Spartinivicinus marinus: one gene and its partner. Each later gene encodes a partner of the first gene's protein in a complex. Links are inferred from orthologs where the notes say so. Each region holds a gene or a part of one and is shown on either strand. Other genes may lie near its edges.

What was found. Proteins that work in one complex are often made in the same cells at the same time.
Region 2: the proteins of nrdA (region 1) and OQE68_RS24025 are in contact, whole or in part, in an NMR structure (PDB 1QFN), measured with the Escherichia coli proteins. The link is inferred for Spartinivicinus marinus from one-to-one orthologs.

The regions. Positions count from the first base shown.
Region 1 is NZ_JAPJZK010000001.1:4,622,733-4,627,300, forward strand. The notes cover bases 724-3,675. They hold nrdA (class 1a ribonucleoside-diphosphate reductase subunit alpha), read right to left. Parts: upstream 3,359-3,675; coding sequence 1,088-3,358; downstream 724-1,087. Other genes in these bases: nrdB (class Ia ribonucleoside-diphosphate reductase subunit beta), read right to left, coding at 724-1,013. Also shown: more of nrdB, read right to left, coding at 1-723; OQE68_RS20685 (response regulator), read left to right, coding at 4,070-4,568. UniProt on the Escherichia coli protein: Provides the precursors necessary for DNA synthesis. Catalyzes the biosynthesis of deoxyribonucleotides from the corresponding ribonucleotides.
Region 2 is NZ_JAPJZK010000001.1:5,354,469-5,358,249, forward strand. What follows is about bases 809-3,781. They hold OQE68_RS24025 (GrxA family glutaredoxin), read right to left. Parts: upstream 2,438-3,781; coding sequence 2,180-2,437; downstream 809-2,179. Other genes in these bases: acnA (aconitate hydratase AcnA), read right to left, coding at 809-2,126; OQE68_RS24030 (YfiM family lipoprotein), read left to right, coding at 2,809-3,781. Outside these bases: more of acnA, read right to left, coding at 1-808. UniProt on the Escherichia coli protein: The disulfide bond functions as an electron carrier in the glutathione-dependent synthesis of deoxyribonucleotides by the enzyme ribonucleotide reductase.

The sequences.
Region 1 (4,568 bases):
GCATTCATCCAGGGTAGCGGATTATTTTTAGTTTCAAAGGGGGCAGTAAAGCCAATCGCCAGCATTCGTTGGTTGGTTATATACTCCACGTACTGTGCCAGAATATCTTTGTTTAACCCGATCATTGAGCCATCTTTGAAGAGGTATTCTGCCCACTCTTTTTCTTGTTCAGCCGCTTCAATGAAAATTCGATGTGCTTCTTCACGGCATTCTTTAGCTACTTCGGCCATTTCTGGGTCATCCTCACCGCTAGCCATCAGTTGCAGCATATGCTGAGTACCCGTCAAGTGAAGGGCTTCATCCCGGGCGATCAGTTTGATGATTTTTGCATTGCCTTCCATAGTTGCACGCTCTGCAAAGGCAAAACTGCAGGCAAAACTAACATAAAAGCGAATGGCTTCTAACACATTAACCGATACCAAGGTTAAATACAGCTTCCGTTTTAGATCACGTAGGCTGATGGTAATGGTTTCGTTGCCTATTTTGTGGGTGCCAGTGCCGAGGGTATGATATAAATTGATACCTTCAATCAGTTCATCGTAATACTGAGTAATTGCAATTGCCCGTTTTTGAATCGCTTGGTTGGTGACAATATCATCAAACACCTCACTGGGTTGGCTCATGATATTACGAATAATATGGGTATAGCTGCGGCTATGAATGGTTTCACTAAAGGCCCAGGTTTCGATCCAGGTTTCTAACTCTGGTAACGAAACAATAGGTAGTAAAGCCACGTTTGGTGATCGCCCTTGAATAGAGTCCAGCAGGGTCTGGTATTTCAGGTTGCTAATAAAAATATGCTTTTCATGCTCTGGCAAGTCAACGAAATCGCGTCTGTCGGTAGATAGGTCAACTTCTTCTGGACGCCAGAAAAAAGACAGTTGTTTCTCGATCAGTTTTTCAAATATTGGATATCTTTGAATATCATAACGAGCAATATTGACAAGCTGACCAAAAAACATTGGCTGGCTTGTAGAAGAAAAGTGTTCACGGTTGAATGTGGTGTAGCTCATGGTTGCAATATCGGCTCAGATTGGTGTTCAGGCTAATAATTGGCCCTGTTGCCAGGGCCTCTAGCATTTGTGTGCTAGATTTTGCATGCGCCTCCCGCGCAACCGTCATCCAAATCATTTTGGGTATCTTCAGCCCCATCACGGGTATTGTGATAATAAAGCGTTTTGACTCCTAGCTTATAAGCACTTAATAAGTCTTGAATCATAAGCTTCATTGGCACTTTGCCATCAGCAAATTTGCTGGGATCATAATTAGTATTGGCTGAAATCGTTTGATCAACAAACTTTTGCATAATGCCAACCAACTGTAAGTACCCTTGATTCGATGGGATTTGCCAGAGTAACTCATATTTTTCTTTGAGTTGCTCAAACTCCGGTACAACTTGCTTTAGGATACCATCTTTACTGGCTTTAATGCTGATATAGCCACGTGGTGGCTCAATACCATTAGTGGCATTGCTAATTTGTGATGAGGTTTCTGATGGCATTAGAGCACTTAAGGTGCTGTTACGTAAGCCGTATTGTTTAATATCGGTACGTAATGTTTCCCAGTCGTAATGGAGTGGCTCTTGGCATACCTCATCGAGATCTTTTTTATAGGTATCGATTGGTAAAATACCTTCAGCATAGGTGGTTTCGTTAAACTTATTACAGGCGCCTTGTTCTTGAGCTAGATTATTAGAGGCCTTCAATAAGTAATATTGAATAGCTTCAAAAGTGCGATGGGTTAGGTTATTGGCTGAACCATCAGAATATTTGGCACCATGCTTTGCCAAATAATAAGCATAGTTAATGACGCCAACACCTAATGTACGACGATTGTCGCTAGAGTTTTGTGCCGCTGGGATTGGGTAATGCTGATAGCTGAGCAAGCTGTCTAAAGCACGTACAATCAGGTCTGCCAGGCCTTCTAGCTCATCTAAATCGGTGAGGGCACCTAAGTTAAATGCAGCAAGTGTACACAGGGCTATCTCGCCATTGGGGTCATCAAAGCGGTTAAGTGGCTTGGTAGGTAAGGCAATTTCAAGACACAAGTTGCTTTGTTTAATGGGTGCAACATCGGCTTTAAAAGGGCTGTGGGTGTTGCAGTGATCAACGTTTTGCAAATAAACCCGCCCAGTGCTGGCGCGCTCTTGTAAAAATAAGCTGAACAGCTCAACCGCTTTGACTTGCTTTTTGCGGATGGCTGGGTCTTGTTCATACTGCACATAAAGGGCTTCGAATGTTTCCTGATTGGCAAAAAAAGCATCGTATAAACCAGGTACATCTGAAGGGCTGAACAAGGTGATATGCTCGCCTTTAATTAAACGTTGATACATCAGTTTATTAAACTGAACACCGTAATCAAGATGGCGTACCCGGTTTTCTTCAACACCGCGGTTATTTTTTAACACCAACAATGACTCAACTTCTAAGTGCCAGATAGGATAAAACAGAGTGGCTGCACCGCCACGAACACCACCTTGTGAGCAGCTTTTAACCGCTGTTTGAAAGTGCTTGTAAAAAGGAATACAACCGGTGTGGAAGGCTTCGCCATTCCGAATTGGGCTACCCAAGGCACGGATTCGACCAGCGCCAATGCCAATACCTGCACGTTGGCTGACATATTTAACAATGGCACTTGAGGTAGCATTAATGGAATCTAATGAGTCATCGCACTCAATCAGCACACAAGAACTGAACTGGCGGGTAGGTGTTCTAACCCCTGCCATAATAGGCGTTGGCAGTGATAATTTAAATTGTGAAACGGCATCATAAAACTGTTGTATATAATTTAATCGCTGCTCTTTAGGGTATTTTGCAAACAAGCAGGCAGCAATTAAAACATACAAAAACTGTGGGCTTTCATAATATTCACCAGTGACTCGGTTTTGCACCAAGTATTTACCTTCCAACTGCTTAACAGCAGCATAACAAAAGTTCATGTCTCGCTGGTGGTCGATAAAGCGATCCATTTGGGTAAAGTCAGCTTCGGTATAATCTTCCAGCAAATGGCGGTCATATTTACCCAGCTCAACTAAACGACACACGTGGTTATACAGTGCAGGTGGTTCAAATTGGCCATAGGCTTTTTTACGCAGATGGTAAATAGCCAGACGTGCAGCTAGATACTGGTAATCAGGGGTATCAGTTGAAATTAAGTCAGCAGCCGATTTAATGATGGTTTCATGGATATCGGCGGTCTTGATACCATCGAAAAACTGAATATGTGACTTTAGCTCTACCTGAGAAACAGAGACATTATTAAGGCCTTCTGCTGCCCATGTAATCACCCGGTGGATTTTTTCCAGATCGATAGGTTCGGTTCGCCCATCGCGCTTAGTAACCATCAGGTTTTTATTCATGTAGTGGATACCTACCAAATGTTGAGTAAAAAATCAAACAAGCCTACCTACACCGATAATAGATGTTAGTAAAGGTTGTTTTTTGTACAAAAGTTGTTTGTGCTTACAGCGAGACACCTTAAGAAGGTGTTAACTGCCTCATTGAATAACTGCTGGTATCGGGCTATGGAAAAAAATTCACTTTGCACTTGAAATTGCTCATTCATGATGCTAGAGCTCGAAAAAATAAGCAGTACTATATGTGGTATTGAAAGTCCAAAGCGGCACAAGATAATGCGGTTTCTAATTTATTGCAAGTAGTAATTCTCTATGGGAAACGTTGAAAAATATATGACAAAACAATTGGTTAGCAAGTACTAACGATAAGTCGTTTTTACTCAGATAGTTAGCGGTTTTGCAAGAATAATTTAACAACTGTTTTGTTTAAAAAAAATACAACGTCAGCCGCCTTTGTGTCTACTTACTGCACAGATTAATGATCTTATTAAATACTATAGCCAAAGAATAACAGCTGGGTGAATTATCCAGGCTAGATAATATTGTCTATCCTGTTACATGATTGATACAGTAACCATTACAGGCGAACGGTATGATCGGTGCTGGCTTACTTTGACAGCATTATACTGTAAGCTTTCGTATTAACACATTGCATTGTCTAACAAGTAGCATCGACTAATAACACAAGTAGTACCAACTGAGAAGAGTAGTGTAGTGGAACGTTCAGATAACGATCGAATTCTTATTGTAGAGGATGACGAACGATTAGCCGCTTTAACCAAAGACTATCTTGAAAGCAATGGTTTAAAAGTAAGCATTGAAGCGGATGGTGGTAAAGCGGTAGAAAGAATTCGTAACGAGCAGCCGGATCTTGTGGTACTCGATTTAATGCTGCCAGGCGAAGATGGTGTCTCCATTTGTCGTCGAGTAAGAAATGATTATCATGGCCCTATTTTAATGTTAACGGCACGTACCGATGACCTGGATCAGGTGTTAGGTTTAGAAATGGGCGCTGATGATTATGTATCCAAACCTGCCAGGCCCAGAATATTATTGGCACGTATCCGTGCCTTACTTCGTCGCAGTGTTCCAACCCCTTCTGTTGAACCTGTCAAGCCAGTGGATAGCCAGGCCCGTTTGGTGTTTGGTGAGCTGGTGATTGATAATGCCATGCGTGAAGCCTGGTTAGCAGGCGAAAGCATTGACTTAACCA
Region 2 (3,781 bases), 730 kb from region 1 along the record:
TCATGATTACCCCGACGAGAGCCGTAGGAATTAAAGTTTTTAGGTTCAATGCCTTGGCTTTGTAAATATTCTCCAGCTGGACTATCGGGTTTAATGACCCCAGCCGGTGAAATATGGTCGGTGGTGACTGAGTCTCCCAGCAGGGCAAGAACACGTGCCCCCTCTATATCCGACTGCTGAGGTATAGCATACTGACCTTCAAAAAAAGGGGGGTGGCGAATATAAGTGGAGTCATCATCCCAACTAAAAATTTCTCCTGTGGGCACACTCAACTGTTGCCATTCTTTAGTGCCATCAAATACAGCCTGGTACTCCTGATGAAACTGGCTTTGTAACACATGCACCTGCAATTGTTGTATTTCGTGCTGGGTTGGCCAGATATCTTTTAGATAGACCGGCTTGCCTTGATTGTCCTCACCAATTGGGTCGGTGGTTAAATTAATACGCAAGGTGCCTGCCAGGGCATAAGCAACGACGAGTGGTGGTGAGGCTAGCCAGTTAGCTTTTACCTGAGGGTGTACGCGGCCTTCAAAATTGCGATTACCAGATAATACCGAACAAACATGTAAATCGGCCTGCTGAATCGCTTGGCTAATAGGCGCGGGTAGGGGGCCTGAGTTACCAATGCAGGTGGTGCAGCCATAGCCCACTAAGTTAAACCCTAACTGATCGAGTGCAGTTTGTAAGCCAGAGGCAGCAAGATACTCACTGACAACTTTCGATCCAGGCGCCAGGGAGGTTTTTACCCAAGGCTTGACTGTCATGCCTTTTTCCAGGGCCTTTTTCGCGACCAACCCAGCGCCTAGCATAACAGCAGGATTAGAAGTGTTAGTACAGGAGGTAATCGCGGCAATCACAACATCACCATCGGTTAGCTCATAGTCCTCGACTTTAACTGTTCGGGCGGAGGCTTGCCCAGCCAGCTCCAGGGTTGCTTGCATGGTTTGGGCTGCTTGTTTTAATGCCACTTTGTCTTGAGGGCGTTTGGGGCCTGCGAGACAGGGCTCAACAGTGGCTAAATCCAGAGATAATTGGCGGCTATATAAAGGTGCAGTTGCATCATCTGCTCGCCACAGCCCTTGGGTTTTTGCATAGGCTTCCACCAAAGCAATGGTTTCTGCAGAGCGACCACTGAGCTGGAGGTAAGTTAGGGTTTCTTGATCGATAGGAAAAAATCCGCAAGTAGCACCGTATTCAGGGGCCATATTAGCAATGGTAGCGCGATCAGCTAAGGGCAGGTGATTAAGCCCAGCACCATAAAACTCTACAAACTTACCGACAACCCCTTCCTGACGAAGTAATTGCGTGACAGTTAGTACTAAGTCGGTGGCAGTTATCCCTTCCTGAAGTTTTCCAGTCAGCTCAAATCCCACTACCTCAGGAATCAACATCGAAATGGGTTGCCCTAACATAGCGGCTTCAGCTTCAATGCCTCCAACGCCCCAACCCAATACGCCCAGTCCATTAATCATGGTGGTATGGCTGTCAGTGCCGACTAATGTATCTGGGTAAAGATAATGCGCTTGACCCACCTTGCATTGCCATACGGTTTGGGCCAGGTACTCTAAGTTGACTTGGTGGCAAATGCCGGTGCCAGGAGGAACAACACGAAAGTTACTGAAAGCCTGTTGTCCCCACTTTAAGAACTGGTAGCGCTCCTGGTTTCTTTCCATTTCGAACATAACGTTGTCACGAAAAGCAGCAGTATCGCCAAAGTGGTCGACCATTACTGAATGGTCAATCACCAGATCGACGGGGATCAATGGGTTAATAGCTTGGGAGGTACCTTGCTTAGCCTGCATCGCCTGGCGCATGGTAGCTAGGTCAACCACGGCAGGTACCCCGGTAAAGTCCTGCATTAACACTCTAGCAGGGCGAAAAGCTATCTCTTGGTTGGCTCGGCGTTGACTGAGCCAGCCGAGTAAGGCTTGGATATCGGCTATGGTGACTGACTGGCCATCTTCAAAGCGGAGCAAGTTTTCCAGCAGTATTTTGAGTGAGAAGGGTAATTGACTAACATCGCCAACCCCTTCTTTATGGAGTGCATGAAGGTCATAGTAAAGGTATTTATGATCACCCACGACAAGCTCGCGGCGCGTGTTTAGGCTATCGTGTCCTACCTGCATGAGCTAGGTCCTCAACCATAGTTAGCTAAATAATAGTTGTAAGCTAGATGCTGTTAGCTAACTATAGAAGAAGATGCTTGGTGTTTCAGATGAGCATCAAGTTCAGTAAAGCCACCAATATGTTGCTGGCCAATAAATACCTGGGGTACCGTGACAACAGGCTTGCCAATTGTTTTTTCTAAGTCTGCCTGGCTAATACCCGCTTCGTGTATATCAATGTATTTGTAGTTAAGGGCTTTGATCTCACATAGCTCTTTAGCACGACGACAGTAACCGCAACCAGGTCGACCAAAAATAGTAATACGCTGCATAGTCTTTAACTCCAAAACTGTGTTTGATTCCGAAATTTGTAAGCAAGTGGATATTTATAGTCTCTATTAATGGTTGAACTTCAGCTAATTGTATTGATCTATCTTTGTGATAAATTTTGCCGATCAGCGGCTGGCATGGCTACCCAGAGATGGAAGATTAGGGTATAACCCCTACAAGTAACTGAGCAAACATCCGCGGGTAAGTGAGCAATACAGTAAAGCAAGCAGCCCCGTTGAATAAAACAGATTGAGCCCGTTGGCACACAGCCCAACTAGAACGTCACTAATTTGTTTGAAAAGTAAATTTGTTTAAACGTTAAAGTGGCATAGAGATTGGCTTAGAAAGTAAGCAGGTTGAAAAGAGAGTGTGAATGAAGCGCTGGTTTTTTAGACTTACATTATTAGTAGTGTGCTTAGCTGTGGCAGGCTTTTTCATTACTGAGGCTACACCGCCGTTTGCAGCAGCCCAAAACAGCACATTAACCATTAAACAGTTAACTAAGGCAAATGCACCTGTTTATTTAGCTAATGAAAAACGCTATCAAGTAACTTTATTGCCTACCGAAGCTTCTGCTGTACTCAATCATGGTGTAACCAAGGTACAGCGCTCATTGCCATTTTTAACGGGAATCAAAGCAGATTATTTGAAAGATAAGGTACAGCTACAAGGGGTAATAAAAGTACTTGGTCGCTACTTGACCTTATCATTTGCAGTTGAGCCAACACCCGAAGTGCCAAAGCTAACCGCACTGAAAGTAGGGCCTATTCCTATTCCTCAGGTGATAACAGACTGGGGGATTGAGCAAGCACAACAGCTTCCCCGTACACAGCAGTTATTGTCGATTTATCAAACGATCGAGCAGGTTAGCGTATCACCCACACAAATTGTCGTGAAATATCAGTCAAGTAAAGTGGTATCAAGCATTAACCAGCAAAGCCGAGAATTGCTTTTTAGCGCCCAGCAGCAGCAACAAATAGGTTATTACTTAACCGCTATTTATGTGTTTGCCTCTCAACAGCAAGAGGTTCGTTTACCCGATTTTTGGAAATTATTCCAATACCTAGCGGAGCAAGCACGGCAACAAGTACAACAAGGGGCGTCTGCTGTGGTGCAAAATCAGGCCATGTTGACAGCGTTAGCCTTATATCAATCATCATTTCCTACAGCGGATTACTTGGCCAATAAAGCACTGCGTAATGAGCGACGTCGGATTTTTTATGTACACCGACGTAAAGATTTGGCCAGGCACTTCAGCTTTTCAGCAGCCATAGCCTTGTATGCAGGCAATGAAGTATCAGACACACTAGGGTTGTGGAAAGAGCTGGATGATGCAAAAAATGGTT